One region of the Salibacterium lacus genome, then DNA from elsewhere that is predicted to be linked to it. Evidence: predicted binding sites of a transcription regulator. Region 1 holds the regulator's gene; each other region holds the start of a gene.
The links. Region 1 encodes Rex, which represses fermentation and respiration genes when NADH is low (regulators of the CRP and FNR family bind a similar motif). Its sites were predicted from a motif close to TTGTGAAATATTTCACAA; they were not measured.
Positions count from the first base shown of each region.

Region 1 (7,913 bases):
AATGAGGTAGTCATTTCCTTCATACGTTACTTCTGTGCCGGCGAATTTGGAGAAAATGACCATGTTTCCTTCACTGACTTCCGGAGCGATCCGTTCGCCGTTATCCGCTGCACGGCCGTTTCCGACAGCGACTACTTTGCCTTCCTGCGGTTTTTCCTGGGCGGAATCCGGAAGGACAATACCGCTTTTTGTTGTTTCTTCCTGTTCAATTTGTTCAATCACAATGCGGTCACCAAGAGGCTTTAACAAGGTAAACACCCTCCTTTAGTATTAGCGCGGCATCCCGGCCGATAGGGCGGGGAACCGACATGTTTCGTGCTTATTAGCACTCTTAGCAATCGAGTGCTAACACCAATTCTTATGATAATCAATCCGCTTCCATTTTGCAAGGGGAAAGCCTGAAATTTTTTCATTTTTTCCCCAGTCCGGTCCGCAGGCTTGATGCCGCAGACCTTCCTGTTAGAACCTACCCGTTTTTGTATGGAGCTGAAACGCTTCATTTCATTATTTCATCACAACCGTTTCCCGCCCCTTCTCCCCGTGCATTATGATACAATACGTACGTATACATTGTATTATTCAAACGATAAAGAGGAGTGGAACAAGCTTGACTAAACGTTATTGGTGGATTCTCATCGTTTACATACTGATGCAGCTGTCCGGTTTTATCGGTGCGCCTATTTTGCTTTCCCTCGGATTCGGGATTCGGGAAAGTTCCGTCATATGGAGCCTTATCAGCTTTGCTGCGGCGCTCGTTGTGATGCTCTTCCTGCTTTTACCCGAGCGGCAGACCGACCGCCATCCAAAGCTCACAAAAACATCGGGCAGACATGCAGCGTTGTGGGCTGTTCTCGGGATATTCCTCGTATTTGCCGCCCAGTACGCGGCGATTCTGATTGAAATGGCGGTCGGTATCGAACCCGGTTCCGAGAACACGCAGCAGATTCTATCCATGGTGGAAAAGTTTCCTGTATTTGCCTTACTTGTCGCCGTCATCGGGCCGATTCTGGAAGAACTCGTGTTCCGAAAGGTTCTTTTCGGCACCTTTTACAGACGTTTTAACTTTATCATCGCTGCACTGCTTAGTGCCCTTATCTTTTCGCTCGTGCATTTTGACATCACGCACGTGTTGATTTATACCGCCGTCGGATTCGCCTTTTCCTATCTGTATGTGAAAACGGGCAGAATTCTCGTGCCGATCATTGCACACGTGGCAATGAACAGTTATGCCATTATTGTACAGGTCCTGTTTGCGGATCAGATCCGCGAAATCCAGCAGCAAATGGAACAGGTGAACCTGATTCTGGGAGGATTCTTTTTATGAGGGGCGGCACAACCATGATGGGGCTTTTCTATTTCGGACTTGCCGCTGCTTTCATCTGCTTTGCCGTCCTTAATGTGAACAACCATTCATGGAATTTCCTGACGTTTCTGTACGCAGGCCTCGCAGCTCTGGATGTTCTGATGGGCCTCCGCTTTTTGCGCGCCGGCAGGCAAAGCGGATCCAGCAGCTGAACCACAAACATCACACCAGACCTCATACAAACAAAAAAAAACAGGAGCGCAGTCAAATGGACTGCGCTCCTGCTTTATTTGTCCTGTCCGGCTTGCTCCTGCTCGGCCTGCAGGGCTTTCTTGTAGGAAAACCGGGAAATGATCACACTTCCTTCGTACAGCAGAAAGAGCGGCAGCGTTACCATCAGATGGGACACAATGTCCGGTGGTGTAATAAAGCCGGCTATGACAAGCAGCACAAAGTAGGCATACTTCCGGATGTGACGGAGCCATGCCGGCGTAATCAAGCCGAGTCTGGTCAAAAACATGACAACTACAGGCAGCTGAAACAAGAAACCAAATGGTATCGTCAGTTGAAACAAAAAACTGAAATATTCATTGGCCCCGTACTGCTCCGTTAAATTCAGCCTCTCGGACAATCCGCTCAAAAACCGGATGACATTTGGAAAAAGAACAAAATACGCAAAAGCAAGTCCTCCGAGAAACAGAACCGTAGCGATAGGTATGTAGGAGAGCGTTACTTTTCTCTCCTTTTCCATCAGACCCGGTGATACAAACGCCCACAACTGATACAAGAGGACAGGAAATACGAGAATCAGCCCGATGAAAAACGCAAAATTCATGTAAAGCTTGATTGGATCGGTCAATTTAAACACGTTCATCGGGAAACTCTCGGCTTCCGGGATATTCTGCAGGTACGTTATCACCCCCGGCGCGATAATAAGACCGGCGATAAATGCCGCCAGTAAATAGACCGCTGAGATAATGATGCGCTTCCGCAGTTCTCCAATATGATCATATAAAGTCATTTCATTCTGCGCCATGCCTGTCCCGTCCTACTCTTTACTTATCGGATTCATCCGTTGACTGCTGCCGGTTTTTCTTTTTCTCTTCTTCTTCCACATCATCAGCAAGTCCTTTGGTCGCGCTCTTGAATTCCCGCAGCGTATTACCCGCGGCTTTTCCGAGTTCCGGAAGTTTTTTCGGTCCGAAAATCAAAAGCGCGGCAAGAACAATCAGTCCAATGCTTATAGGTCCCAGATTCATTTTCAAAACACCCCCTGCATGTGCTATAAAGGATAATTTTTCAGAAAGTACACCAATGTCTGAAGTTCCACCGACAAATCAATATGATGAACCCGTACGTTTTCGGGCACCGTCAGACGTTCCGGAGTAAAATTCATAATACCGGTGATTCCCGCCTCCACCAGTTGTTCCGCGGTTTCCTGGGCGGCCGGGGCCGGGACGGTGAGAATCGCAATCGAAGCGTTCCGTTTCTTTTTTACGTCCGGCAGGTCATTCATGTGATATATCTCAACCCCGCTGATGTCCTGCCCGATCAAGTCCGGATTGACATCAAAGGCGTTGACAATCTGTGTGTTGTCGCTTTTTGTGAAATTGTATTTCAAAAGCGCGGTGCCAAGGTTTCCCACCCCGACAAGAAATACTTTGGTCACTTCGTCCTGATCCAGCGTTTTGCGGAAAAAGGAAAGCAGATACTGTACATTGTAGCCGTAACCTTTTTTGCCAAGTGCTCCGAAGTAGGAAAAATCCCTTCGTATCGTGGCTGAATCCACTTTGACCGCATCGCTTAGTTCTGTAGAGGAAACCCTCTGCTTCCCCGATTGATAAAGATTTTCAAGAAACCTGTAATAAAGAGGCAGCCGTTTGGCGGTTGCCTGCGGTATCTTCTGCTGGTCTATGTTCATGGCAGCCTCCAACTTTTCCTTTCATGTTTCTTTACAGTATAACATGATAAGCTATGCTGTCGTCACATCGTAAAGCCTGTCCTGCTTGAGACAGCATACCGGAGCCATCTGCGCTTTCTTTCATTCTACACGAAAAAACGGAAATTTGTAATAGTTGAAAGCATTTTCGCCGGGCATTTTCACACATGATCCATATTCTCTGTTTCGCGTTTGCTTTAAAAATACGATACACTAAGAGAGGAGAAGTTTTGAATAAAAGGATGAACAATAATGATTGTGCTGCAATGCGCGAATATAACGAAATCTTACGGGGTTGAAACCATTCTTGATGGGATTAAGCTCGAGATCAAAAAGAATGAAAGAGCCGCCCTCATCGGCCGTAACGGCTCCGGCAAATCAACCCTTCTGAAAATCATCGCCGGGGAACTTCCCTACGACGAAGGAGAAGTTACCACACCAAAAGGAACAAGAATCGGCTATCTTGATCAGCACACCGGTCTTGATTCCGACCGCACAATCTGGGACGAGATGCTTTCTGTTTTCGATGAACTACGGGAAATGGAAACGCAGCTGCGCAGCCTCGAGAATGCCATGGCCGATCCGGATGTGTACAATGACGAACAGAAATACGAGAAAACCTTAAAAGACTACGACAATCTTCAATATGATTTTCAGGAGCGCGGCGGTTATCAGTATGAAGCAGATATCCGCGGGATTCTGGCAGGGTTGAAGTTCGATCAATTTGACTACAATACACCGATTACAACGTTAAGCGGTGGGCAGAAAACAAGACTCGCTCTCGGTAAACTGCTGCTCTCCAAACCCGAAGTGCTCATTCTCGACGAACCGACGAACCACCTTGATATTGATACGCTCCGCTGGCTGGAGAACTTTTTGTCCAACTACGAAGGAGCGGTTCTGATTGTTTCGCACGACCGCTATTTTCTCGACAATATTGTTTCCAAAGTCTATGAAATGTCACGGTCGGAAGCTCGGTTGTTTTACGGCAATTACAGCCGGTATCTGGAGAAAAAAGCCGAGGTTTACGAGCAGGAAATGAGAGAATATGAAAAACAACAGAAAGAAATCGCCGAACTCGAAGACTTTGTTGCAAGAAATATCGCCCGCGACTCCACCTCCAAACGGGCGCAGAGCCGACGCAAAAAACTGGAAAAAATGGAGATTAAGGAGAAGCCGCAGGGGGACGAAAAATCAGCCCGGTTCTCCTTTGATATCGAGCGACAGAGCGGCAATGAAGTGCTGAACATTTATGATCTGAATGTTTTTTATGAAGAGGAAAACCCTGTTATCCAGGACTTAACCCTTTCTGTCAAAAGGCAGGAAAGCATTGCGCTGATCGGGCCGAACGGTATCGGTAAAACGACGCTGCTAAAAGCGATTGCCGGACGCATCACGCCGGCTTCAGGCACTGTCCAGTACGGCACCAAAGTATCGGTTGGCTACTACGACCAGGAGCAGGGTGATCTTGATACCGGCAAAGACGTGCTTCATGAGCTGTGGGACGAGTATCCACTTAAAACAGAACGGGAAATCCGCACCGTTCTGGGAAATTTCCTTTTCACCGGCGAAGATGTGCTCAAGTCCGTTTCCAATCTGAGCGGCGGAGAAAAATCACGGCTCGCGCTCAGCAAGTTAATGATGAAAAAGGCCAACCTGCTGATTTTTGACGAGCCGACAAACCATCTTGACCTCGACAGCAAAGAAGTTCTCGAAGCCGCACTGATTAACTATCCGGGGACGCTGCTGTTTGTGTCCCACGACCGTTACTTTCTCAACCGGATGGCTTCCAAGATTGTTGAACTCGATCAGTCCGGGATTCAGGAATATCCGGGCGACTACGATTACTATGTGATGAAAAAGGATGAAGAACGCCAGCGCGCCGAACTCCGCGCCCAGGAGCAGCCGCCTGCAGCCGACACCCAGACCGGGGCTCCCGGCGAAGACAAAAAAGCATTCCTCGAGGACAAAGAAGCCAAGAAACAGGAGCGCAGACGGCAGCGGGATATTGAAGATACAGAACAGCAGATTGAAGCACTCGAAACGAAGATCGAACAGCTCGAAGAAGAAATGTTGTCGCCTGATGTGTATGAAGACCACGAAAAAGCAGCCGAGATGCAGCAGCAGGTCCATGATGCGAAAGAGCAGCTCGATGCCTATATGGAAAAATGGGAAGCCCTGCAGCTCGGGTAAAGACTATGCTGACAGCCACTATGATTCGTTCATAGTGGCTTTTTTTCGGCCGGGCGGCGGATTATATCGGCGAAATGGTATTCCATGTTCCACGCGTACCGCACGCAGAGCAGATAAAACATCGAGGTCGCAGCAGCCACGGCTCCGGAGTCATTCAGAAGCAGCAGAAAGATCGAACCGGCGGCCCCTGCTTTCACCACAAGCTGCCGGGACGGCCTCATTCTCGTCTTTTTTTCAATCAGCAAATAAAAAGCAGCGATCGCGTAACTTGTAATCAGCAGTTTCGTCCAGTTGGAATGAAAAATGATCTTGATATTCATCTCCACCTTTCGAACGAAAAGCGCGCGCAGCTCTTCCCATTCTCCCTGCAGGAGCTGCTGGAACGCTGCACCGATGTGGGAAGGACCTCCGGTGAACGAAAGCCCCCAGAGCAGCACACCTAAAAAAAGCATTCCCCCGGATACAGCCGCCAATACTTTTTTCCAGCCGGCGTGTTGGAACTCCTTTGTCCAAAGGGTGCCAAACATCAGGCCGGACGCGATCGTCACGCCGGCGTTTTTTCCAAGAGCTGCACTTCCGGTGATAATCAAAAAAACGAGAAGCAGCGGAAGGACCGCCTTTTTCCTATACCGCAGCACCGGTTCCAGACAGACGATGGCCGCAACGGTAAAGAAGCCGCCGAGCTCGTTGCCGATACCGCTGTAGCGGGCGCCGATCAATGGGTCATACCCGAGATAAGACCGCTGAATGGCATAGGCGCCGTTTAGAAGATCGATGCTTAACAGCACGGTCAACAGGAGGGAAAGGAGGAGCGGAGCCTTCTGACGGGCCAAAATAGAGACGACAGCACCTATCACAAGAGCAGCAGCTGTCACGCTTCCTGTATAAAGGGCAATGTTATCCACAGGCCGGCCGACAAGAGCCGGAATTAGAACAAAAGCAATCGGCGAGGCCATTCCGGTCGATACAGCGGCATGCATCCACCGCGGTGGGGCAGACTTTTCTCTTTTTTCATAAAGAAAGGCAGCGGCAAGCAGAAGAATCAGGACAAAAATGTAGGAGGAAAGCACAGGCGCCCGCGTGTCATGAATCGTCTGCATCCCCCGCAGCTCTGACCGCGTTTCCTTAAGATCTACCTTTTCGCCGGCTGCCAATGGGGGCTCCGTTCCTTCGGAAAACACTGCCGCCAGCGCAGGCGCGGCATCCACGACGCTTCCAAGATAAGGAAGGCCGGTCGATGTGGAAAAAAGTCCACGCACCGTTGTGTCTTTATCACCTGTCCACTTCGCAAATGGAATCATGTCATCTGTGGATGGATCGACCCCCATAAGAAACAGTGGCTGTTCTCTTTGTTTCATATCGTGTAGAGCCTGCACCAGCGGTTGAAAAGGTCTGTTTCCGGAAATATGTTGGTCTTCATGTTGGAACCGGGCGATATCCCCCCATTCCACCACTGCCAGACTCGAGGAAGTATGCCGCTGGATGTTATCCACCCAGTCCTGTGTTTTCTGTGGATTCATTCTCCAGCCCCCGGGAGCGGAACTGTCTTTATCCACAACCGCACGACGGCTTCCGTAAGTCCTGCCTTGAAAATCGGTTGTTAAAAAAGGGGCATAACTCTGCCTCTTCCCCCGCCTGTCACTGTGTCCGGCAAACCAAACGGCAGCACCGTCTGCGCGCAGCGTCTCCGAAAGTGTCCCCGGAGCGGCGCTGTACCCGCCCTTCTCATTCTCCGCATGGATCGCTGCAAAGCCGGGAAGGTGATAGGAAAAAAACTCTCCTTCCGTCGTACGCCGCGTCCAGTCACTCAGCGACACCTGATTCGTTTCAGCACGCGCCCCGGCGCTCAGGGTCAACATTTCATCCACAGGGGATACCGGTCCTGCTGTAACCCGGTTCAGTGCCCCAATGACCGCTCCTTCCGCCAGCTTTTTATCCTCCAGCAGCAGAAAGTAATCTTCCATCGTTAAGCCGGGAACGAGCACCAGCACAGCATGCTGTTCTTCCGCCCGGGCCTCGTGCAGCGGAGTACACAACAAAGAGAGTATCACCCCGAGGATAAAAATCCAAAACCCTTGTTTTCCCGTTTTATCCCGAAATCGTGTGACGTCTTTTTCCATGTCCTTCCTCCTTGATCCATCCACACTATCAACAAGGTTATCAACATACAAACACCTATCTGCCTGTGTTTTCTGAACTTATACACAAATAAACTGTAGTTATACACATATTTGCTATTCACATCGCTTTCCCCTGATTTATTAGTTTTCCACGTATTTATCCCCATTATCCACAAGATGACTTTTACACAGTCTCAACAATCTTTACTTTATGGAGATAAAAGCACACAGATTCTTAACATAGATGGACACCATGTGTTGCAGCGGCCATTCTCTGATGGATATCGGGGGGAAACGGTCGGTAGGCGGTGTCTATCGACCATTACCACATAGAAATGAGCTACGAATGGCCGCTGGA
Region 1 covers NZ_JBHUML010000005.1:554,608-562,520, forward strand. The annotation lists gene groES (co-chaperone GroES) at 1-249, opposite strand, end outside; gene ACFSUB_RS15850 (CPBP family intramembrane glutamic endopeptidase) at 608-1,324, shown strand; gene ACFSUB_RS15855 (DUF4305 domain-containing protein) at 1,321-1,515, shown strand; gene tatC (twin-arginine translocase subunit TatC) at 1,590-2,339, opposite strand; gene ACFSUB_RS15865 (twin-arginine translocase TatA/TatE family subunit) at 2,359-2,562, opposite strand; gene ACFSUB_RS15870 (redox-sensing transcriptional repressor Rex) at 2,586-3,224, opposite strand; gene ACFSUB_RS15875 (ABC-F family ATP-binding cassette domain-containing protein) at 3,495-5,435, shown strand; gene ACFSUB_RS15880 (hypothetical protein) at 5,465-7,555, opposite strand.

Region 2 (7,913 bases), on a different contig from region 1:
AAATCAATACGTTACGGTATTTCAAAGTGAGCTTTATCAAACGACGTCCACTGTCGCTGTTACAAAAGATATGATTCTTATCGTGGATCCAACCTGGCTCCCCGGTGAAATCGAGACCATACGGCAGCACGTTGCAAAAAACGATGCCGGACAGCATAAATACCTGCTTTTTACGCATTCTGATTTTGACCATATTCATGGGTGGAAGGCATTTCCGGAAGCAGTTACCATTGCTTCGCGGGGATTTGTGGATAGAACCAACAAGAAGAAGATGGTGCAGGAAGCGCAGGATTTTGAAGACTATTATTATATTGAGCGCCCTTATCCCGTGGAGTATCCCCAAATTGATATTATCATTGATCATGATGAACAGACGATAAAAAATGGTGATACGTCAGTATCTTTTTATCTTGCACCGGGGCATCAGGTCGACGGGGTGTTTGCTGTGGTGCATGAACCGGGGGTTTTGATTGCCGGAGACTATGTAAGTGATGTCGAGTTTCCTTTTATTCATCATGACAGCGAAGCCTACGAACGCACGGTGGATAAACTGGAAGAAGTGGTGGATGACAAAAAGATCAAGCTGCTTATTCCCGGTCACGGCAAGTGCACGACAGACCGTGATGAAATGAGAGACCGTATCGGAGATTCGCGCTGGTATATCGAAACACTCCGGGACGAAATCAGGCAGCAGAAACGATTGGATGTGCTGGAAGCGTTCGTGGACAGCTACCGGTTTTCGCGTTATCTTAGAGAAGAACATGAAAACAACAAAGCTCAGATACAGAAGGAATATAGAGCATAGAGAGTAGGAAATACCTTGGGAGTACTTCAGGATATTGTGATTTGGATCCTGGCGGTTTTTGTGATAGTCGGCGGGGTGGATAAAGCATTTGGCAGCCGGTTTGGTTACGGGCAAGCCTTTGACCGGGGTTTTGCCGCGATGGGACCGGTCGCTGTTGTGATTGTGGGAATGATTTCGCTTGCCCCTGTATTGGCTGACCTTCTCCGGCCTGTGGTCGCACCGGTTTACCAATGGCTGGGAGCGGACCCGTCGATGTTTGCCACCACGATCCTGGCACTGGACATGGGAGGATGGGCCTTGGCCGGAGAACTGGCGGGAACGGAAGAATCCGCCCGGTTTGCCGGTATTCTTCTTGGCAGTATGCTGGGAGCAACGCTGACCTTTACGGTGCCTGTTGCTTTGAGTATCCTGAAAAAAGAAGATCACGCCCTGTTTGCGAAAGGAATACTGGCCGGCATTACAACTATTCCAGTCGGTATGCTCGCCGGGGGAGCGGCAGCAGGGTTTTCCATACAGCAGATGGTGTTGAACCTGGTGCCCATTTTTCTCGTATCCGGTTTGATTCTACTTGGATTATGGTGGAAAATGGAAGCGATGGTGCAAGGGTTTCGGATTTTCGGGAGGCTGGTGACGGTGGTAACAACACTGGCTACGGTTGTCGTTGTGCTGCAGTCGCTTACCGGCTGGACTATTATTGATGGTATGGCCCCGTCCCGGGAAGGCATACTGACCGTTGGGACGCTTGCGTTTACGCTGGCAGGAGCCTTTCCGCTGGTTCATTTTTTCCAGAAGTTGATTTCCGGAAAGGGACGGGGGAAACAATTTATTATGAGCCCGGCGGCCTGGTCCGGCTGGTGTGCTTCGTTGGCGCATATCATTCCAATGTTTACGCTCAGCAGGGATATGGACGAGGATGGAAAATTGATGAATTATGCTTTCGCGGTGAGCGGAGCATTTCTTCTCGGTGGTCACCTCGGTTACACTGCTGCTGTGGATGAGGCGATGATTATACCGCTTCTTGTAGGGAAACTGGCAGGAGGCTTAAGCGCCATGGGGGTTGCTTACGCAATGATTCAAAAATCCAGAACCTCCATTTCTGACACGGCTCCATCGTGGTATGATAAGAAGGAATTTCAACATAAAGGATAGGATTCCCCATGAATAAAACGCTCATCAGTTTCGGTGCTGCGGTTCTGCTTGCCCTCGGCGGATGTTCGGCTTCCGGACAGCCCGAGGGAGAAGAGCAGACCAGCAGCGGGGATGCATCTCCCCAGGAAGACCAGGCCGAACAAGAGACAGAAACGGAAAAAGAATCCGAGCCTGTTTTTGAGGCAGAGGAGGAACAGCCGGAAACAAAAGACCCAGAGACTGAAGAACAGGAGCAGACGACCCCTCCGTCTGTGAATGAAGACGGGGTGCTGCAGGATCCTGCGGCACTGGATGCTCTTGTGAACCGGCAGTACCATTTACCGTCGGATTATGTGCCGGAAGATCTGACCGTTCCGGATGTGCGGTTCCCGTATGAAGAAGATGTACCGAAAAAACAGGTGCGTGAACCGGCAGCCAAAGCCCTGGAATCGCTGTTCAGCGGAGCGGAGGAGGAAGGACTTCATTTATTTGCTGTTTCAGGGTACCGCTCCTATGACCGCCAGGAATCCATTTTTGCCGCTAACGCAGAAGAAGACGGGATGGAAGCAGCCAACCAGTACAGCGCTCAAGCGGGAGAAAGTGAGCATCAGAGCGGTCTTGCCATGGATGTCAGCTCCCAGTCGGCGGATTTCGCATTGACCAATGACTTCGGAGAGACGCCGGAAGGGCAGTGGCTGAAAGAGCACGCCCATGAATACGGCTTTGTCATCCGCTACCCGGAAGATAAAACCGATATTACCGGTTATCAGTACGAACCATGGCACCTCCGCTACGTTGGAAAAGAGCTTGCAGCCACCCTTCATGATACAAATCAGACGCTCGAAGAATATTACGGTACTGCCGAATAAAAAAACACCGCTGCCCTGCAGTGGTGCTTTTCTTGTTTATTGATACATGTACCGGTATGTCGGTGCTCTTGAGGTCCGGCGCCCGGTCATCCTTACGTTTAGGACCGGGAAATGGCGGAAAACGTTACATAGAACCATTTATGATGCGCTTTTGCTGTTTCGAAGTTTCACAAACGTAATCATGAATGAACCATAGTTGCGTTTGTGCGGGTCCGATGTTCGTAAACGTAACCATGAACCGTTTATAACTACGATGGCCCCGGGTGGGACCGCTCAAACGTCACCAACCCAACAAGGTCCACTTCCTCCTCAATCGTTGTGAAAATAATCGCTCCGCCGTCCGCCCCATAAAAAAACGACCAGCACACAAGCAGCGAGAACAAGATGGGGCGCGATCATAAGCAGGAAAAACTCCATAGCACACCGCTCCTTTCCTATCGATTCCCGCGGACATAATCAGCATCAAACAAAAACAGCCTCATTAACAGAACGAGGGACGGGATCAACAGCAGCAGTCCTGCAATAAAAGCGGCAATCAGTGCCGCTGCCATCGTTTCGTTCACGAACCCGTCGTAGATAGTGAGGTGCGGATACAACAGGTACGGAAGGTGGGAGGCTCCGTAGCCGAACCACGCACTGAAAAATTGGAGCATCACCAGTACGAAGGCCAGTCCGAGACGGCGTTCACGGTAAATCAGCATGACAGCCCCCAGGAAAAACAGGAAGGACAACATGAACATCCAGCTTATATCCAGCATGCTTTGGAAATGTTCAGGATTGTGCCGGCTGATCGTATAGAAGATCAGCAGACTGGCAAGAATGGCCGGCCCCGCCCAGAACAATGTGTAGCGGCGGAATATCTGATGGGACGCTCTATCCCCCGCCTGATACGAGTAGTACGTCAAAAACGCGGCCGAAATATAAAGAACACTCACCACGGCCAGCACTACCACGCTCCAGGAATACGTACTAGTCAGCAATTCGCGGAGCAGCAGCGTTACACTGCCTTCCGACACATCCAGATAACCTCCTTCTGAAATCGTAAGCACGATCGTGAATGAAGCAGGGATCAACAGTCCGCTTATCCCGTAGAGAAACGAGTATACCCGGCTGTCTTTGGAGCCATACGTATTGAAAGCGTAATAGGAGCCGCGTATGGCGATCAGGACAATAGAGATGCTTCCCGGAACAAGAAGCGCCGTTCCGTAATAATACGCGGTGTCGGGGAAGAAACCGACAATCCCGACAAAGAAGAAAACAAGGAACACATTCGTCACTTCCCACACAGGGGACAGATAGCGCTGGATCAGTTTGTTCACCTGGTAATTCTTACGGGAGAGTTTGTTGTAAAAGTGAAAGAATCCGGCTCCGAAATCGATAGAGCCGACAATCAGGTAACCGTAAAGGAACAGCCACAATACGGTGATGCCGAGTATTTCGTAAGTCATGACGACCCTCCCCGTCTGTCAATGCCGCGGCTCTCGAGTTCATGAGCAACGGGATTGTTCTTGAACATTTTTCGCAGAACAACGGCGCTTGAAATCCCGAGGACAGCGTAAAGTCCGATAAACAGATACAGCATGGCATCGACATGTTCGGAGGTCGTCGCGCCATCCGGTGTCCGCATGATGTCATGCAGAATCCACGGCTGGCGGCCTACTTCCGCATACACCCATCCCAACTCTGTCGCAAGAATGGACAACGGTCCGCCGGCGGCAACACCCCAAAGCAGAACCTTATGATGCAGCCAGGCCGGTTTTTTCCACCTGAACACCAGGTACAGCAGGGGGATAAAAACAAGATACATCCCGATTGCTACCATGCTGTCAAAAAAGTAATGCACAATGAGCGGCGGCCGGTCTTCCTGTGCAAATTCCTCCAGACCAGTCACTTCCGCCGACGGCGTGCCGTGCGCCAGAATGCTGAGAGCATAGGGAACTTCAAGCGCATACTGAACGTTATTACCTTCCTTCAGCACTCCCCCTACGACAAGTGGAGCTTCTGTCTGCGTTTCAAAATGCCATTCGCCGGCAGCCAGTTTTTCAGGCTGGTACTCGGCCAGGTATTTTCCCGATAGATCACCGATACCTACCGTACCGATAGAGAAAACAAACGCGGCTGTCATCGTCAGCTGCAATGCTTTTTTGTGATACACATGCCGGTCGCCTTTGAGCATTTTGACGGCGCCGATCATGCCGAGCACAAAAGCGGATGTGAGGTAGCAGGTGACAAGCACGTGGGCGGTTTTGGTCGGAGCCGCCGGATTGAACATCGCAGCAAGTGGGTGTATATTGGTAATCACACCGTTTGTCAGCTCGAAACCCCGAGGCGCATTCATGAAAGAGTTGACCGAGGTGATAAAGAAAGCGGAAAACGAAGCCCCGATGACAATCGGTATCATGAGAAGGAAATGGCGGGTTCTGTTTTTAAACCGGTCCCACGTGTAAAGATATATACCAAGAAAAATTGCCTCGAAAAAGAAAGCAAATACTTCCATGAAAAGGGGGAGGGAAATCGTCTGTCCGGCGAGCTGCATAAAATTCGGCCAGAGCAGGTTCAGCTGCAACCCGATGGAAGTGCCGGTCACCACACCCACCGCCACCGTGACAACAAACCCGCGGGCCCACCTCCGGGCGAGAAGCCGGTAATGTTCATCATGTTTGCGCAGCCCCATCCACTCGGCAAAGGCAATCATCAACGGCACGCCGACACCAATCGTAGCGAAGATGATATGAAATCCGAGTGTCAGGCCGGTCAGCATCCGGCTGAATACGGCCGCGTCATATTCCAGAAACATACCAAACCCTCCTCTTTCTGCTTAGTTATATCCTGCCCTGTGCAAAAATAATATAAAGATTTTTATTCTGTGAATAACATTACAAGTTTGCTTGGAGAGAAAGGGCTGCAAGTGAAAAACCGAATGAAAGATACGATTCTCGTTTTGTTTTAGATATGATAAGATATAGTGGCGGCTATGTGTTTTATGGAAAAGAACATAAACAGCGTAGCAGGTGATTATATATACAATATAGATATAAGTCAGCGAAGAATAGGGGCGTTATAGCTGTGAACATAGATATAGACGGAGTGAAGGTGGGCTACCACGTCTCCGGAGAAGGAGCGGATGTGGTGCTTCTTCACGGGTGGGGGGCGGAGCGGAAAGCTTTTGCTCCGGTTCATCAATCCCTGGAGAAACATTTCAGAGTATGGTCCCTTGATTTCCCTGGTTTTGGAGAAAGTGAAGAACCGCCGGAACCCTGGGACGTCGCAGCCTATACCAAAATGCTCGGGACCTTTCTTGAAACGATGCATATCGACCAGCCGATTCTCGTGGGTCATTCCTTCGGCGGCAGGGTATCGATCAAATACGCTGCCGGCAGTCCGGTACATAAAGTGATTCTTGTGGACAGTGCCGGAATTAAGCCGAAACGCAAATGGCAGTATTATGTTAAAGTCTATACGTATAAAGCATTTAAAAATATACTGAACCTGCCGGTGCTCAACCGGTATAAAGAAACGATTCTCACAAAAGTAAAAGGAAAGCTCGGTTCCACAGATTATAAAAATGTTTCCGGAACGATGCAGCAGACGTTTGTTAAAGTGGTGAATGAGGACCTCCGCCATCATCTTCCCGACATACAGGTGCCGACACTGCTTGTATGGGGGGAGCATGATGAGGCGACTCCCGTCGCAGATGCCCGTTTGATGGAAGACATGATTCCGGATGCGGGTCTTGTCGTTCTGGAAAATGCGGGTCATTATTCGTATCTTGATAAGCGGCAGCAGTTTTTGTTGGTAATCGATTCTTTCCTTCAAAAAGATAAAGGGGAGAGGAAGTAATGACAGGCATACTTATACTATTATTCCTGGCAGCCTGGGGCTGGCACACGGCCCGAATCGTGAAAACCAGCACTCATATGCTGCAGTTAAATGCCTATCGGACAGAACGATACTGGAACTGGGTGATTTCACACACGTCCAAAGCTTTTCCGGCACAGAGCTTTCTTCCGTTTCTTTCCTTTCTTCCATTGATTTTTGGAAACGAAACGGCAGCGTTAACCGTGGGAACGCTTATTTTTGCGCTTTTGGCCTATTTCACGGCGGAAGAACAAGAAAAGAAGAAGCTGGTCTTTACTTCCAGAGTGAAGAGGCTTCTTGTTACAACCGGGGTATTATTTGCGGTGACGGCTCTGCTGGGCATTATTTTCGGCACAGGGCTTGAAAGCAGTATTGGATGGTTTCTGCTGCTTATGGCAGGTTCCTCCGTTCTCACGTATTTTTATACCCTTGCTGCCAATGTTATCAACTGGCCGGTGGAAAAACAGATCAGCCAGTATTACTACCATGACGCGGAGAAGATAATTAAACAGATGAATAACCTTGAAGTGATTGGCGTGACGGGAAGTTACGGAAAGACAAGTACGAAACACATTCTCGAAACCGTCCTGTCGTCTGAATTTAATGTATTGATGACTCCCGAGAGTTATAACACGAAAATGGGAGTTACCAAGACCATCCGGACGATGCTGAAACCCTATCACAATATCTTCATTGCGGAAATGGGAGCAAAACAGGAATATGATATTCAGGACATAAGTGAACTGGTTCATCAGAAATACGGAATACTGACCGCAATCGGGGAGCAGCATCTGGAGACATTCAAGACACTTGATAATATCAAGAAGACAAAATTTGAATTAATTGAGACACTCCCGCATGAGGGGACGGCTTTTCTGAATAAAGATGATCAGAATATCATGTCTTACCAGCAGCGTAATCAGTGCCGGACGATGTATTACGGGATTGATTCAGTGGATCTTCATTACCGGGCTGCTGATATTTCCTATTCTTCCAAAGGGTCGGAGTTCACCGTTTATAAATACGATGGAACGTCGGTAAAGATTCAGACGAAACTGCTCGGTCGTCATAACATCTACAATATTCTTGCCGCGATAGCGATGGCATCGGAAAAAGGCATTTCTTTTGAAAAGATTGCCCGTTCCGTCAAGCAGGTCGCGCCGGTGGAACACCGTCTGGAACTGAAAAAATCATCCGGCAATATTACGATTGTAGACGACAGTTTCAACTCGAATCCGGTCGGATCGAGAATG
Region 2 covers NZ_JBHUML010000003.1:449,110-457,022, reverse strand. The annotation lists gene ACFSUB_RS12700 (MBL fold metallo-hydrolase) at 1-805, shown strand, start outside; gene ACFSUB_RS12695 (ethanolamine utilization protein EutH) at 821-1,954, shown strand; gene ACFSUB_RS12690 (M15 family metallopeptidase) at 1,963-2,802, shown strand; gene cydS (cytochrome bd oxidase small subunit CydS) at 3,112-3,219, opposite strand; gene ACFSUB_RS12680 (cytochrome d ubiquinol oxidase subunit II) at 3,237-4,250, opposite strand; gene ACFSUB_RS12675 (cytochrome ubiquinol oxidase subunit I) at 4,247-5,599, opposite strand; gene ACFSUB_RS12670 (alpha/beta fold hydrolase) at 5,869-6,642, shown strand; gene ACFSUB_RS12665 (Mur ligase family protein) at 6,642-7,913, shown strand, end outside.
Region 2: the regulator Rex is predicted to act here: its motif matches at 5,667-5,684, upstream of ACFSUB_RS12675 (cytochrome ubiquinol oxidase subunit I).

Region 3 (7,913 bases), on a different contig from region 1:
ATCTGACCCATGGAAGTCCGGTGAACTTCAGCGGGGTGCAGTATAATTTCGTTGAATACGGTGTAACCCGGGAAGACCAGGTCATCGACTATGAAGCGGTCCGTGAAGCAGCAAAGGAGCAACAGCCGAAACTGATTGTCGCCGGAGCAAGCGCATACCCGCGGGAAATTGATTTCGCGAAGTTCCGGGAAATCGCAGATGAAGTCGGCGCGTACCTGATGGTCGATATGGCCCACATCGCCGGCCTTGTTGCCGCCGGTGTTCATCAGAACCCGGTGCCCCATGCTCACTTTGTGACAACGACGACACATAAAACCCTGCGCGGCCCGCGCGGCGGCATGATTTTCTGCGGGGAGGATTTTGCCAAAAAGATCGACAAAGCTATCTTCCCGGGACTGCAGGGCGGCCCGCTTATGCACGTCATCGCGGCCAAAGCCGTCTCGTTCGGTGAAGCCCTCGAGGACTCCTTCAAGACATATGCCGAAAATATCGTGAAAAATGCGAAGCGTCTCGCCTCCGCCCTTCAGGATAACGGCATCGACATTGTGTCTGGCGGAACGGACAACCACCTGCTTCTCTTGGATCTGCGGAGCCTTGGCATCACCGGAAAAGTCGGGGAAAAAGCACTCGATGAAGTCGGACTTACCACGAATAAAAATACCATTCCGTTCGATCCGGAAGGCCCGTTTGTTACAAGCGGTATCCGCATCGGCACCGCCGCCGTTACGTCCCGCGGCTTCGGTGAAAAGGAAATGGACGAAATCGGTGCTGTCATGGCACTCACCCTGAAACACCATGACGACGAAGAAACCCTCAAGGAAGCGGCCCGCCGCATCGACGCCCTGACGGCTGCCTTCCCGATGTATCCGGAACTGTAAGTTCTCCTGAAAAGACGGAGCGTGGATATTGTCCCGCGCTCCGTCTTTTTGCGTTGGAGCCTGTTTCCTGCGTGGGGCAGACTGCCTTTGATGTACGCCGGCATGTAATGAGGTGTATTCGGACAGTACAGTCGTATATTTGGCATGTAAATGAGGGCATTCGGCACGTAAATGAAAGCGTATGGCTGGTATACGCCTTTTTCCCATGCAGAACGGCTTCCATTGACCGTAAATCGTGGTCCTCGTAACGTTTGCTGTCATTTTATAATGAAAAACGCACCCTGCATACACGCGCAGCGGCAGGAAGCCTTTTTTCGCAAAAAAATCTGAATCGCAGCTCTATTTGCAAGCCCTTGAAGGGTTTCGGCTTTTTCTGTAGAATTTCATAAGAATGAAGTTGTATACCTGCTGCTGTAATACATAGAATCCGGGGGAGCACCCGGTACAAAGGAGCTGTGCACGATATGGGAAACGTACACGTATTTGATCATCCGCTGATTCAGCATAAGCTGACGTATATCAGGGATGTCTCCACAGGGACGAAGGAATTCCGGGAGCTGGTGGATGAAGTAGCTACCTTGATGGCGTTTGAAATCACCCGCCATCTCCAGCTGCAGGAAGTGACGGTGGAAACACCGGTCGGCCCTTCCAAATCACACGCGCTTGCCGGCAAAAAACTCGGCGTTGTACCGATTCTGCGGGCAGGAATCGGCATGTCGGACGGTATTTTGAAACTGATTCCGGCCGCGAAAGTAGGACACGTCGGCATGTACCGCGATCCACAGACGCTGAAACCGGTCGAATATTACGTGAAGCTTCCAAGTGACGTAGAGGAGCGCGAATTCATTGTCGTCGATCCGATGCTTGCAACCGGCGGATCGGCTGTGGATGCCATTTCCAGTCTGAAACAGCGCGGAGCCACCAACATCAAACTGATGTGTCTGATCGGCGCGCCGGAGGGCGTGGAAGAAGTGCAGAACCAGCATCCGGAAGTGGACATCTACCTTGCAGCACTCGATGAAAAACTCGATGAAAAAGGCTACATCGTACCGGGACTTGGCGACGCCGGAGACCGCCTTTTCGGTACAAAATAAAAAAAGGCTTCAGCCGTTGTGCTGAAGCTTTTTTTGTATGCCGGACAGGCGGTGCCCGGATTTTTGGGGCGTACCGGCTCTGTGGACACCACCGCAACACCCGACACCCGCTGAACAGAATCTGCAAAAAGAGAGCCCTGTATAAATCCACCTGTTTGCTGCAACCTAAGTGGAGAACAGGGGGCTTAGGCGAAATGGGGAAAATAATAATCAACGTATGCTGCGTACTCGTGCTCGCAGCGGCGGCAGGGACAACAAAAACGCAATCACTTCAAGCGGCAGAAGAACCGACCATCATTGCAGCTGCCACGGAACAGGCTTCTCTGCCTGAGCTCCGGGACCGGATGGAAGACCGCATCCCCGGTCTGCGTATAAAAGAGACCTATGAAAGGGGGTTCCGCGGCTTTGCGGTGAAAATTCCGGCAGAGCATCAGGAATCCCTGAACCGCATGGATGGCATTAAGCGGACGGATGAAGCGGCAGTATATCAAACAGAGATTAACGAAAGTGCGCCATTTATCGGAGCAAAAGCGGCTCGGGAAGAGCGGGACGCCAAAGGGCTGCCGCTGACCGGAAAAGGAATAAAAGTCGGCATTATTGATACAGGTATTGATTATCATCACCCTGATTTGAAGAATAATTACAAAGGCGGCTATGATTTTGTCGATCAGGACGGGGATCCGCTGGAAGGAGCGGCGGACAAAAACGGGGAACCGACGATGCACGGGACCCACGTTGCCGGGATTATTGCAGCGGATGGTGCCGTCCGGGGTGTTGCGCCGGAGGCTGATATCTATATGTACCGGGCACTCGGCCCTGGAGGACAGGGATCTACAGAGCAGATTCTGGCAGCGGTCGAACGGGCGATAGAAGACGAGGTGGATGTATTGAACCTTTCGCTCGGAAGTCCTATCAACGGGCCGGACTGGCCGACGAGCCGCGCCCTTGATAAAGCAGTGGAAGAAGGGATAACAGCGGTCACATCCAGCGGTAACAGCGGGCCGGAGATGTGGAGCGTCGGGTCCCCCGGCACGTCGGAAAAAGCAATATCGGTCGGCGCCTCGATTCCACCCCTTCGGATGCCGAAGCTGGCGCTGGTGGATGACCCGGAACTGTCGATTGATCTGCAGCCGGTAAAAGGAGCCGCGCCGTGGGAATTCCGGCGCGATCTGCCGCTTGTATTCGCCGGCCTGGGGTTGAAAGAAGATCTTAAGGATGTCAAAGGAAAAGCTGTTCTCATCGAGCGCGGCGGTATACCGCTCGTTCGGAAAATGGCCAACGCACGCCGGGCAGGAGCGGATGCTGTCATCCTGTACAACAATGTGGCGGGCGGCTTTGCGGCGATGTCAAAAGAAGAACTGCCTCTGCCTGTTATTACGATTTCAAAAGAAGACGGAGAACATTTGAAAAAAGCCGTACAGGAAAAGGAAGACGATGTTCCACCGGCGCTGCGCACGATTCTCGAGGAAGAGACCGATCATATGGCATTTTTCAGTTCAAGAGGACCGGTTACGCAGTCCTGGGCAGTTAAACCGGATATTGCCGCACCCGGGGTCGACATCGACAGCACAGTGCCAAAAGGATATATGTCACTGAATGGAACGAGTATGGCAGCCCCCCATATTGCCGGAGCGGCAGCACTTGTGAAACAGGCCCGGCCGACATGGACCCCGGAGCAGGTCAAAACGGTGCTCATGAACACAGCCGTGCCTCTGACAGATGAGAGCGGGAGTATGTATCCTCCGTTTGTACAGGGAGCAGGGCGGGTGGATATCGCAAGAGCATTAAAGACAGAGACTCTCGTCAGTCCGGGAACACTCTCGCTGGGGGTACGTCCGCTCGGCAGGGAGCAGACCGTATACGAAGAAATTATACTACTGGAAAATAATTCCTTTAAAAAGCGGACGTACAGATTTCAGGCTGAAAATGAACCGTTTTTCGGTATCGAGTGGCACGTGCCGGAAACTGTCGTTGTCCCTCCCGGTGAAGCAGAAGAAGTGAACGTTCAGGCGGAGCTTTCACCCGGTGCAGTAGAAACAGATGAACTCCACGGCGCCATCACAGTAACAGGAGGAAAGTACCCGGTTACCCTGCCTTATCTGATGCTTATCAACGAGCCGCAGTATCCGAGAATCAGTGCATTTGAACTGCAGCCGGATCCACAGGCATCAGCCTTTCAGTATGAAGTTTACATGCCGGGCGGTGCCGATACGTTTCAAATCAGACTGTATGACCCGGATACATTCGCCTATGCCGGTGTGCTTGATGAAAAGCAGAACGTCAAGCCGGGGTTATTCAAACAGACAGTAAAAAAAGAGGAACTTTCTGTCGAACCTGGTATTTACAGGGCCGTTATCCATGCTGTCTCGGGAACAAAGGAAGAGACGCTGGAAACGCTCATCCATCTCCAGCAGGAAAGGGTGGAAAAGACCCCTGAACCAAGAACCTGAGAGTATAATATGGAAGCGCTGCCGGAAGGATTCAAAGATCCTCCGGCAGTATTTTTGAGCCGGCTTGTAATTGTCACTTAATCGACACATAGTAAATGACGATAATCCCTGATGTGACAAGGATTTTTTCCTGGTGAAGGATTGACAGACAGGGACCTCTATTGTACGATGACAGAGGGTATGTGAGAGGGTTTACATATTTCGGTGACGGTTGCACGATGATGGAGAAAGACAAAGGCCGGAATCGACTTCTGTTAAATTGTCAGAAAGATCCGGCTGTCCACATCCCGAAGCGCCGTCCCTTTTTTCGGCGCAGCTTTGAACCACCGCGAATGGAGGGTCATATGGCGGACAAGCATAAGTCTCCAAAACCGTTCCAGTCCGCGGCTTTAACATCAGCCGTGCTCTCTTATTTAGTCGGCCCCCTGTTAATCGGCATATTCGCGGGAAGGTGGCTGGATGACAAATGGGGCACAGACCCTTTCATCATGATCATCGGCCTTCTGGCAGGACTTGCCGCCGGAGTATACGGAGTGATCCGTCTGCTCGAGTACTATCTTAAAGACGGAGACGACCGGAAATGAACCAGACTTTTCAGCAGGAGACAAGGCGTTATGTTCAGTTCACGTTTTATGCCCTGGCACTGTATGTCATAGGCTGGGGAATGAGCCCGTACCAGGTGTTTTTTTTAAGTGCCGTGATCGGAACGGGGCTCGGTCTCTTTAACGTCTGGAGCATGTACCGGGACGTTAAAAAGCTCGGAAAAGCCGCGGAAGAGAACAGATCGGCATTTTCTGCAGGAATGCTGTCGCGGCTTGCGTCAGGAGCGCTGGCAGCCGTACTTTTCCTTCAGTTTCCCGGGCATTTTCATCTGATGGGCCTTGTTACCGGTATAATGACACCCTACATTATCATTCTTCTTCACTCCTTGTTTAAAAAAAAGCCCGCATAACCCGGATCAAACGTTTGACATGCACGTAAACAAAGGGCGAAGAAGCGGCAACAGGGAATCAGAGAACCATTTACGAAGAGTAAGGGGGGAAAGAAATGCAACACGAATCTCCGATCGTCCATGATTTATTTGGAATTACGGGGTTCCACGTGAACCTCTCGAATATCATCATGCTGACCGTCGCTGCACTGATCGTGTTCTGTATTGGGTTTTTTAGTGCGAGAAATCTGAAAATGAAACCGTCCGGGATGCAGAACGCGTTCGAATGGATTATTGATTTTATCAAAAACACGATTTCCAGCACGATGGACTGGAAAACCGGGGAACGGTTTTTCGGACTCGGCATCACCATCTTTCTGCTGATTTTCGTGTCGAACATGCTCGGTATTCCATTCATGATTGTTAACTCGGAAACGCATGAGTTGTGGTGGAAATCTCCGACAGCAGACCCGGTGATTACGATGACATTTGCAGTCATGGTCATTTTTCTCACACATTTTTACGGCGTAAAGATGAAAGGTCTAAAAGAGTACGGGAAAGATTATCTGCGCCCGGTGCCTTTTCTTTTACCGCTTAACATCATTGAAGAATTTGCCAACACGCTGACGCTTGGAATGCGTCTGTTTGGTAACCTGTACGCAAAGGAAATCCTTCTGACACTCTTAACAGGTATCGGGGGCGCCGGTATTCTCAGTGCCATGGGAGCAGGTATTCCGATGATTGCGTGGCAGGCGTTCAGTATATTTATCGGAGCCATTCAGGCCTTCATTTTCCTGATGCTGACAATGGTTTATCTGTCACACAAGGTGCTTGACGAGCATTAAACGATTCACCATGTTTTTTTAGAAATGTAGAAACAATCAATCATTCATTATATTTAAGGAGGACATTCAAATGGGAGCATTAGCAGCAGCTATCGCAGCAGGACTGGCAGCAATCGGGGCAGGTATTGGTAACGGACTTATCGTGAAATCGACACTCGAAGGGGTTGCCCGCCAGCCGGAACTCCGCGGCACACTACAGACGATTATGTTCACGGGTATCGCGCTTGTTGAGGCCCTGCCGATCATCGCAATCGTTATCGCGTTCATCGTTATGTAGCAGCGGGTACATACACCGCTGAGATTAATGGCGGAGTCCATCAGGCGACACTTCGCCATTCCTTTTGTATCAATCACCGAAAGGAGTGAATTCCGTGCCGGAAGTAATTACTTGGGGAGACGTGCTTTTCTCGATTGTTACGTTCATTATCCTTCTGGTTCTCCTCCGCAAATATGCGTGGGGACCAATCATGAACGTGATGAAAGAGCGTGAAGAACATATTTCTTCTGAAATCGAAAATGCCGAAAAACACCGCAAAGATGCGGAAAAATATGTGGAAGAACAGCGCCTGGAAGTGGAACGTGCCAAAGAAGAGGCACACTCCATCATCGAAAACGCGAAAAAGACAAGTGAAAAGCAGGGAGAAGATATCATCAATCAGTCCCGCGCAGAAGCCCAGCGCCTGAAAGAAAGTGCCCAGGCCGACATCGCACGGGAAAAAGAACAGGCAATCGCCGAACTGCGTGAAGAAGTCGGCTCCCTGTCTGTGATGATTGCCTCCAAAATTATCGAAAAAGAGCTGGATGAAAAAGAACAGGAACAGCTCATTGAAGATTACGTCAAAGAGGCAGGCGGACGGCTATGACAAGAGCAGCAGCCAACCGGTATGCCCAGGCCCTGTTTGAACTTTCAAAAGAAAAAAGCATGCTGGAGCAAATTCGTTCGGAGCTCGACACGGTACAAGAAGTGTTTGCTGAAAACAGTGGACTTCCTGAAATTCTTGAACATCCGAAAGTTCCCAAAGAACAGAAGGAAACACTGCTGAAAAACGGCTTCTCCGGCATGAGCGATATGGTGCAGCGGACGCTGCTTTTAATGCTGGAAAAAAACCGGATCGACTCTGTCGTGTACATGATCGAGCGGTTTCAGTATCTTGTAGATGAAGAATGGAAAGTGGGACATGCGCTCGTTACGACTGTTAAGCCGCTTTCTGATGAGGAACGCACCATGATTTCGGAAACTTTTGCTGAAAAAACCGGAAAAAACACCCTCTATATCAGGAATGAAATTGATTCTGAGCTGATCGGCGGACTGAAAGTTGATCTTGGGAATCTGGTTTTTGACGGCAGCATAAAAGGTCAGCTGAACAGAATGCAGCGCAGGCTGGTCTCCGGAAAATGATAGAGGATAGGGGTGAACGTTAATGAGCATTAAATCGGACGAAATTAGCTCTCTTCTGAAACAGCAGATTGAAAATTTTCAGTCTGATGTTCAAGCGAATGAAATGGGAACTGTCATCCAGGTAGGTGACGGTATTGCACGTGCTCACGGTCTGGAGAACGTCATGGCCGGAGAACTGCTCGAGTTTGCCAACGGCGTAATGGGAATGGCTCAGAACCTGGAAGAAAACAACGTTGGTATCATTATTATGGGATCGGATTCCGGAATCCGCGAAGGCGATGAAGTCAAGCGGACAGGCCGGATCATGGAAGTACCT
Region 3 covers NZ_JBHUML010000006.1:129,385-137,297, reverse strand. The annotation lists gene ACFSUB_RS16510 (serine hydroxymethyltransferase) at 1-878, shown strand, start outside; gene upp (uracil phosphoribosyltransferase) at 1,343-1,972, shown strand; gene ACFSUB_RS16500 (S8 family serine peptidase) at 2,167-4,422, shown strand; gene ACFSUB_RS16495 (AtpZ/AtpI family protein) at 4,767-5,006, shown strand; gene ACFSUB_RS16490 (ATP synthase subunit I) at 5,003-5,374, shown strand; gene atpB (F0F1 ATP synthase subunit A) at 5,470-6,198, shown strand; gene atpE (F0F1 ATP synthase subunit C) at 6,269-6,475, shown strand; gene atpF (F0F1 ATP synthase subunit B) at 6,561-7,061, shown strand; gene ACFSUB_RS16470 (F0F1 ATP synthase subunit delta) at 7,058-7,597, shown strand; gene atpA (F0F1 ATP synthase subunit alpha) at 7,620-7,913, shown strand, end outside.
Region 3: the regulator Rex is predicted to act here: its motif matches at 4,603-4,620, upstream of ACFSUB_RS16495 (AtpZ/AtpI family protein).

Region 4 (7,913 bases), 440 kb from region 1:
TTCTCCCTTCGCCGGCATGACCATGATCACCTGAATGCCTTTTGGCACTACAAACGACGGGACTCCGAAGGAAGACGCAAGCTGTTCCACTTTTTGCAGCACCTGATGCTTCACCATCGTCCTGTCGACTTCCCACAACGGGTGATTCCTTCCCTCGATCACCATCACCTGGAACGTGTCGATAGTGTCCCATCCCATCTGACGGGTCAGGGTTTCGATCTGATAGAGCGGATCATCGGTCAACAGTTTTTCAAACCATTCTTCGCGCAGCGAAAGTTCCTTGTCATGAATAGCACGGGCTTTCAGCATCTCCAGTGCCAGCGCCGTTGCTCCGTGTTCCAGGGCGCTCTGTTGAATCTCACTCAGCGACGAAAGCGGCTGCTCGAGCTCCAGGCATCCGATATACTCCTTGCTGTGGACAATCGAATACAGAGTGTCTTCTCCTTCCGGCGGAAGAGGATCTTCGGCTTCATAAAAATGAACGGACTGTTCCAGAATCTGTTCCAGTTTCTGCAGCAGCCGGCCCGGCCCCGCTCCTTCCAGCACTAGTCTTGTGAAATCCTTGTGAATCGATAGGGAGGAATTCAGCAGCTGATTCTTTTCTTTCAGCGACTGGATCAACCTGGAATTCATGATTGCAATGGCGCTGTGGTCGGCCATGATCTGCATCTGATTCCGATCATTTATCGTAAAAGGCATTTCCGTTTCGAAATTGTTCACTACCAGCACCCCTAAACACTGGTCATGGTAAACGAGCGGTACGGCAATGGAACTTTTGATTTCGCGGTGATAGACCGCCTCCTGGAACCATTTTTTGTTAGAAGGCTTCATCGACGTCATGAAAGCCTGCATCTCCTCCCGTGTACACAGGTACGGTGTTTTCGTGCGGAAACAGTGACCGGTTAACGATTCTTCCGGAGAAAACGCGACATGCTCAAGCCTATCCTTTCTCACACCGAGCCCCTCAACGAAATGCAGGTACCCCGTCGTGTCGTCATGCAGGTACAAAATAACCGTATCGCTGTCCGCCATCAGCTCAAAGGCCGCTTTCGTGATGGTGGAGAGCACGTCTTCGATTGTATGAATGCTTGTCATCGTCCTTGTGATGTGCAGCAGGTATTCCCAGTTTGATTCCATCGATTCCGGCATGACAGTCCTCCTCTCTTGTTAATGTTTTATTGTATCATGAAAACAACGGCACACAATAGAACACTATCCCTCCCGTCTCGTCCTGGACGATTGCCGAATGAGGAGGCTTGAAGCGTGGCAGATGAACAACATCACGACGGCGCATGAATTCTCCTTCAAACAGCAGATAAAAAAACCTTCGTTTCCTGCTGGAAACGAAGGGAATTATCTTTGTCCGGCTGGATAGGATAACAGTGTATCATGCAGCATCGTTATCGTTTCATCATCCAATAATGGCCTTTTCTGCTGGAAACGGCTGATAAACATGTGGCGCTGAATGAATTCGGCCATCTCTTTGTGATGGATCAAAATCCGGCTGGAACTGCTTTTCCGCCAAACCGGTGCCGTGTCAAAGGTGGATGGGGAAGAAAAAACGGCAGTAGAGATAAGGTAGTCATGATACTGTACCGGAATGCTGGACTCTACCCCCTGCTTCCATTCCTCCATTTTGCAGAAGGGGTTGGATATCTCCCTGGTTTCATTGACATACCATATGTCATCTTCCATATCAGCCTGAACATGGCCGGAATCAGTAAGTTGGTTAATAATATATATACCGCACGGAGAGAGGATCATACTATCAATCGATGACGCACCGGATGCACCTTGCACGGAAACATTACCCACATACTGTATCGAATACGAGAGCTGCTGCAGGTCGTCTTCGATTTCCTTCATCATAATCCGGCGCGCATCTTTCTTTTTTTTCTGAAATATATTCTGAAACTTCATCGTTATCCTTCCCCTTATCCACTTCTTACTCTTATTATCGGATTTTTTCTTCAACATTTTATAACAAACTGACACCGGTGGGATTTTGTTTTATCGGCGATGCAGTCTGTAACTGATTAAAAAGGGACCACTCCATACAGGAGCAGTCCCATTCTGGTTTATTTGATCCGGATTTCGGCGTTAACATTTCCGGCATTTTTTGATTTTACAGAGAGGCCTTTTCCACCCTTTGTCTGCACGGCTTCAAAGACCACTTTTCTTTTGACACCTGTTGCATCAATGGTATACAGCTTTCCCTGTTCCGGTGTCAAAACGACAGAGTTGGTCTTTTGCCCGTCGTGATAGATGGGCAGCGGTTCTTTTTGATCATCATCTTTGTCGAAAGCATTGATATGAAGCTGTCTCGTTTGATGATTGACACTATCATTCCGTAATCTTACTGTCATTTCATTCTTCCCGGGTTTCACAGGGATAGAGCTTCGCGACACATTTCTTTTTGCCACGTTATCCCTCCTGCTTATTATTTAAAGCTTCCATCACGTCAGATAGAATCCGGCTTTTGTTATTGTCTTCCTTGCTTAGTACATTCAGCGTTTCTGTTAATCGATTGATCATGCTGTTCAGATCCGTTTCATTTCCGCTCATCGCTTCCAGCAGAGCCAATGTTGAAATGGCAGTGGCTATGGTTGTAACTCCGCTGTTTGAAACATTAACCATCGTATTGTTCCCGGTCTTGAGCGTATTGCCGCCGGCTTCGGCTTTTATCTCGTTATCATCGAAACTGGTTTGAGATTCGGACTCAGCTTCTGCTTCGGCCTCGGCTTCGGATTCCGCCTCAGCCTCTGCTTCTGCCTCGGCTTCTGCTTCCGCCTCGGCCTCCGCTTCTCCATCGATATCTGCTGCTGCGTCAGCATCGGATTCTGCCTCAGCTTCGGATTCTGCTTCGGCTTCCGCTTCTGCCTCGGCTTCCGCTTCTGCCTCAGCTTCCGCTTCTGCCTCGGCTTCGGATTCTGCTTCGGCTTCGGATTCCGCCTCTGCTTCGGATTCCGCCTCTGCTTCGGATTCCGCCTCTGCTTCCGCTTCTGCCTCGGCTTCGGATTCTGCCTCGGCTTCCGCTTCTGCAATTCCTATGATTCTGGAATCGACTTCGGACTTGGATTCTGCTTCCGATTCGGATTCCGCCTCTGCTTCTGACTTGGACTCTGCTTCCGATTCAGATTCCGCTTCTGCTTCTGACTCGGACTCCGCTTCCGATTCGGATTCCGCTTCTGCTTCTGACTCGGACTCCGCTTCCGATTCAGATTCCGCTTCTGCTTCTGACTCGGACTCCGCTTCCGATTCGGATTCCGCTTCTGCTTCTGACTCGGACTCCGCTTCCGATTCGGATTCCGCTTCTGCTTCTGACTTGGACTCCGCTTCCGATTCGGATTCCGCTTCTGCTTCTGACTTGGACTCTGCTTCCGATTCGGATTCCGCTTCTGCTTCTGACTCGGACTCCGCTTCCGATTCGGATTCCGCTTCTGCCTCTGATTCAGACTCTGCTTCCGATTCGGATTCACTTTCTGCTTCTGCTTCCGCCTCAGCCTCTGCTTCAGCCATATTTTTAACGAGCAATTCCAGCTCATTTAATTTTTCCAATAAATCTTTTTTGCGTTTTAATAAATGTCTCATATTCTTTTCATGCTCTGAAATGAATTCTGACATACATGCTCTTCCCCTTCCCTGATTTTATAAAAAAACATCCATCTATCTGTTGGATTCGGCTTCTTCTTCAGCTATACGCTGCTCAATTTTTTCCAGCTTTTTACGCAGACTCTCCAATTCTTTTTTCTTACGTTCCAGCTTCCTGCTGTTCATTTGAAGCATCACTCCTTTCTAAGTGATACTACATTATAAGGAATATTAGTATTTTTGTTGTGGGGGCTTCTACCAATCCATCCGTGGAATTATGGAAACGTATAAAGGAATCCAGAAATCGTTATACTACATGCGTAAAAGGAGGTGATACACCGTGGATGTATTACGCGCCTGTGATATTGCCGATTCTCCAGTCATGGCGGATGTCACCTGCGATGGTACCCCTGTCTACATTCAACATGTCGATGAGGACAACCAAACCGCCCGCATTTACCCCCTTGATTATCCCGATGAAGAATTAACTGTTTCGCTGGGGCAGTTAATGGAGCATTAAGAAAAAAACGTCGTAGAGAAGGTGCTTTTTCACCGTATTGCCTTCTAATAGTATATCCACAAAACTCACCTGAACTTGGGTGACCTTTATGGATACCTGCGCCGACACAAAAAACTCCGCTTCCTATTTGGAAACGGAGTTTTCCTGTCTGTTTTCACAGCTTTATGACGACATACTCTGCAACACTTCTTTCAGCTTCCCGATCTCTTCGGTGCTGAGCGTGACGCCTTTACCCATTTTCTCACGACCGGGCGCCCAGTCCCGCAAGTCATATTTCGGTTCGCGGTCGTTCCAACTCACCCGGTTCAACTCTTTCGTCCACCCTTTCGGCGATTCGGAGAGAACGCCGATATGTTCGATAACCTCATAGTTAATGTCAGCCATGGTTATGTCTCCTTTTTTCTTTATTGTATCCCATCATCAACCGGAAGGGAACAGCCGGGCACTGCTGACGTTTACGTGTTTCTTCCCGTACAAAAAGGAGGTATGCGCCTTTCTATGTGACGTTTTCTCTATTTCTCAGTACGAAAAAGAACAAAGGACCGGCAGGCCGCTGACACTGAAGCCGGAACATGACTTTTTCCACCTCCGGACATAGAAAAAAGACCGGGAACCGTGTCCCGATCTTTTCGTTTACTGGTTTTACTGACTGTCTGCCTCGAATTTACGCTTGCCGAGTTCTTCTTCAAGCATGAAGAACGCGTTGCTGTCACTGTCGATGCGTTTCAGCTTTTGAATAAGGTCGTCAAACAGCGACTCTTCCTCAATCTGTTCTTCAATAAACCAGTTCAGGAAATTCATCGTCGCGTGCTCACGCTCATCCAGCGCCAAATCCGCCAGCTTATAAATGCGCTGGGTAACATCCTGTTCCTGCTTCATTCCTTTTTCAAACGTATCAAGAATGGAAGAAAACTCATTGTTTGGTTCGCTGAAACCTTGAAAAGAAGCACGCGCACCCATGTCATTCAGAAAACGGTAGAATTTCATGCCGTGAGAACGTTCTTCTTCGGCCTGTATCAGGAAGAAATTCGCAAATCCCTCCAGGCTTTCCGCAGAGCAGTACGCAGCTGCTGCCATGTAGGCGTGTGCCGAATAGAACTCATAGTTCATCTGCTCGATTAAGCCTTCTTTCAGTTTATCGCTGAAAATATCAATCCCGCCTTTCAACGTAGTGTCATAGATTTTTCACATATATTATCATAGCATGGCACAGATTCCCTGTACACTTTCACGCTCTGCTTTTGTTTTTATCCTTCAGAACGGCTGGCCTGTACTTCTTTTTTGGCTTCTTCATGGATTTCCTTTTCTTCTTCTTCCCGGTATTCCCAAAGAGTGCTGTACACGTCCTCCAGGCTTTCTTCAGGCAGGCTGTCAATCAAGGCGTGAATGTCCTCCCTCAATGTCATGGTGATGCTCCTTCCTATGTACTTTTCTTCAAAAGCCTTGATCCCCTTTATCAGCTGCGTGCTTATATCCCCTGTGTTTCAATACAATTACCTGCTGGAATGATTTTTAAACCCTGAATTAATGTGTCATAAAATCTTCATTCTTTATAATGTGAACTATTTCACATTATATGTTATCATTTATGTGAACCATTTCACAAAATAAGGAGGATCTTTATGGCAATCAAAAACAACCGGATTGTGATTATCGGCGCGGGGGCTGTCGGATGCAGTTATGCTTATGCCCTGCTGCAGCAGGGTCTGACCCGGGAGATTGTACTCATTGATGTAAATGAAGAGAAAGCGGCCGGGGAAGCGGGCGATCTACGGGACGCCGTTCCATTTGCCCCGGTGCCGGTGACCATTCGAAGCGGCGGGTACGAGAACTGCAGGGACGCCGATCTTGTCGTCATCACCGCCGGTCTCGCCCAGAAACCCGGCGAAACCCGGCTCGATCTGCTTGCGAAAAACACAAACATTTTTGAAACGATCGTAACCGAGGTGATGGCGCGTGGTTTTGACGGAATATTTCTTGCTGCGACGAATCCGGTCGATATTTTAACCGACGTTACACAGCGGGTATCCGGCCTTCCAGAAAAAAGAGTGATCGGCTCCGGCACGGTTCTGGATTCCGCCCGCCTGCAGTCCGCATTAAGTGCTTGTTTCCATATCGACTCACGGGATATTCACGCCTGGGTTATCGGCGAGCACGGGGACACCTCTCTTCCTGTCTGGAGCAGTGCTGTTGCCGGCATGAAAGACATTCGGACGATGGCCGCAGAAGAGGGGCAGCAGCTTGATTCGATTTTTCAACAGGTGCAGTCGGCTGCCTACGATATCATTCAGCAGAAAGGCGCCACGCATTTTGGCATCGGCATGTCTTTGGCCCGGATTACAAGAGCGATTCTCCAGGATGAAAGAGCGGTGCTTCCTGTTTCCGCCCGGCTGAACGGAGAGTTTGGAGAAAACGATACCTACATCGGAGTGCCCGCCGAGATCGGACGGCACGGCATTCACAGGGTGATCGAAATCCCGCTTGATGAGACAGAAAAGAAGCAGTTTGCCCATTCCGTGCGTACATTGAAAGAAACGCGGGAGGGCGGCAGGTAACCGGGCTTGTTTGATGTTTGGCATGTATTCCTGCTGCTTGGCATGTAAATCTCCCTTTTTGGCTGGTATTTCCTGCTGCTTGGCATGTAACGACGGATTCGGCCGGTATTTCCTCTTGTCCGGCATGTAAATAGCAGCATTCGGCTTGTAAATGGGCGCTCCCGGCGGGTACGAACCTGGTTTCGTAAAACCTGCTGCCCAATAACGAAAAAATCCGAACGAATCTCCCCATGCTTTTTGTCAGCACGGAAGTCATTCGTCCGGATTTCTATATAATCTGCACCCTGATGTTAGTCTCTGCTCAGTCTGTGCTCCAGTTTCTTTTTCATATGGTGCACCTCCTGTTCATGGTGCCAGTCTTTCACCGCCAGCAGGTCGACCCCGCTTTCCACTTTAGAGAGGCGCTCCTTGATTTCGTCCTGGCCTTTATCCAGCTTGTCTACGTTGACTTCCAACTTGTCAAAACGGCTTTCCAGCTTATCAAAACGGCCCTCCAACTTTTCAAAGCGGCCTTCCAGGTTATCGAACCGGAGCTCCAGCTTATCGAACCGGCCTTCCAATCTTATCATGCGGTCATCCAGCGACTTGACGCCGGCGGTAATTTCTTTCTGACCTTCCAGGAGAGCGTGCAACAGCTGTGTCGTTTCTTCCGGCATAGCCATCGTTCCTTTCTTCGTGGTACAGCTATTGTATCACACAGCCGGCTGTCTCCCTACTATTTTTCACTCTTTGCTGTCCGGCATACTTACCTGGATGCCCTGTTCGATGCGGCGGCCGGCCAGGTACAAAAATGCCACACATGTGCCTATGGTGAGAAAAAGAAACACGAGGACGCTGAGCGCCATCACGAGCGCGCTGTTTGTCAGTTTCAGCTGCAGAAGCGACGCGGCCGCAGACGCACTGCCTCCTATGATGCCGCCACCTGCGACTTGTTCAAACAGCCCAGCGCTTTCCGCGGGAACAACGACAAGCAGCACCGGGATCAATGTCAGCACCACGTACACATAGGACAGTGCCAGCATCAGGAGCGATGGCGCGAACTGCAGCCGGTTCTGCGGGTTGGAAGGATTGTATTTTCCGCCGATAGCGCCGGTCCAGATGCCAAGCGCGCTGAGCGCAGGACTGATGAGCGCGCTCAGCACCAAGCCAAGGAGAAAGAAAGACACCGGCCATCCGAGCAGAATACCAGCCGTCATCTGCAGTACCGATACGGGAAGAAAGGGAATAAGCCAGCTCATCCACAGCTT
Region 4 covers NZ_JBHUML010000005.1:112,300-120,212, forward strand. The annotation lists gene ACFSUB_RS13620 (helix-turn-helix domain-containing protein) at 1-1,149, opposite strand, end outside; gene ACFSUB_RS13625 (nuclease-related domain-containing protein) at 1,354-1,920, opposite strand; gene ACFSUB_RS13630 (hypothetical protein) at 2,079-2,423, opposite strand; gene ACFSUB_RS13635 (hypothetical protein) at 2,425-3,624, opposite strand; gene ACFSUB_RS13640 (H-type small acid-soluble spore protein) at 3,932-4,111, shown strand; gene ACFSUB_RS13645 (YdbC family protein) at 4,274-4,495, opposite strand; gene ACFSUB_RS13650 (ferritin) at 4,754-5,260, opposite strand; gene ACFSUB_RS13655 (hypothetical protein) at 5,359-5,517, opposite strand; gene ACFSUB_RS13660 (L-lactate dehydrogenase) at 5,734-6,666, shown strand; gene ACFSUB_RS13665 (hypothetical protein) at 6,957-7,322, opposite strand; gene ACFSUB_RS13670 (putative ABC transporter permease subunit) at 7,389-7,913, opposite strand, start outside.
Region 4: the regulator Rex is predicted to act here: its motif matches at 5,700-5,717, upstream of ACFSUB_RS13660 (L-lactate dehydrogenase).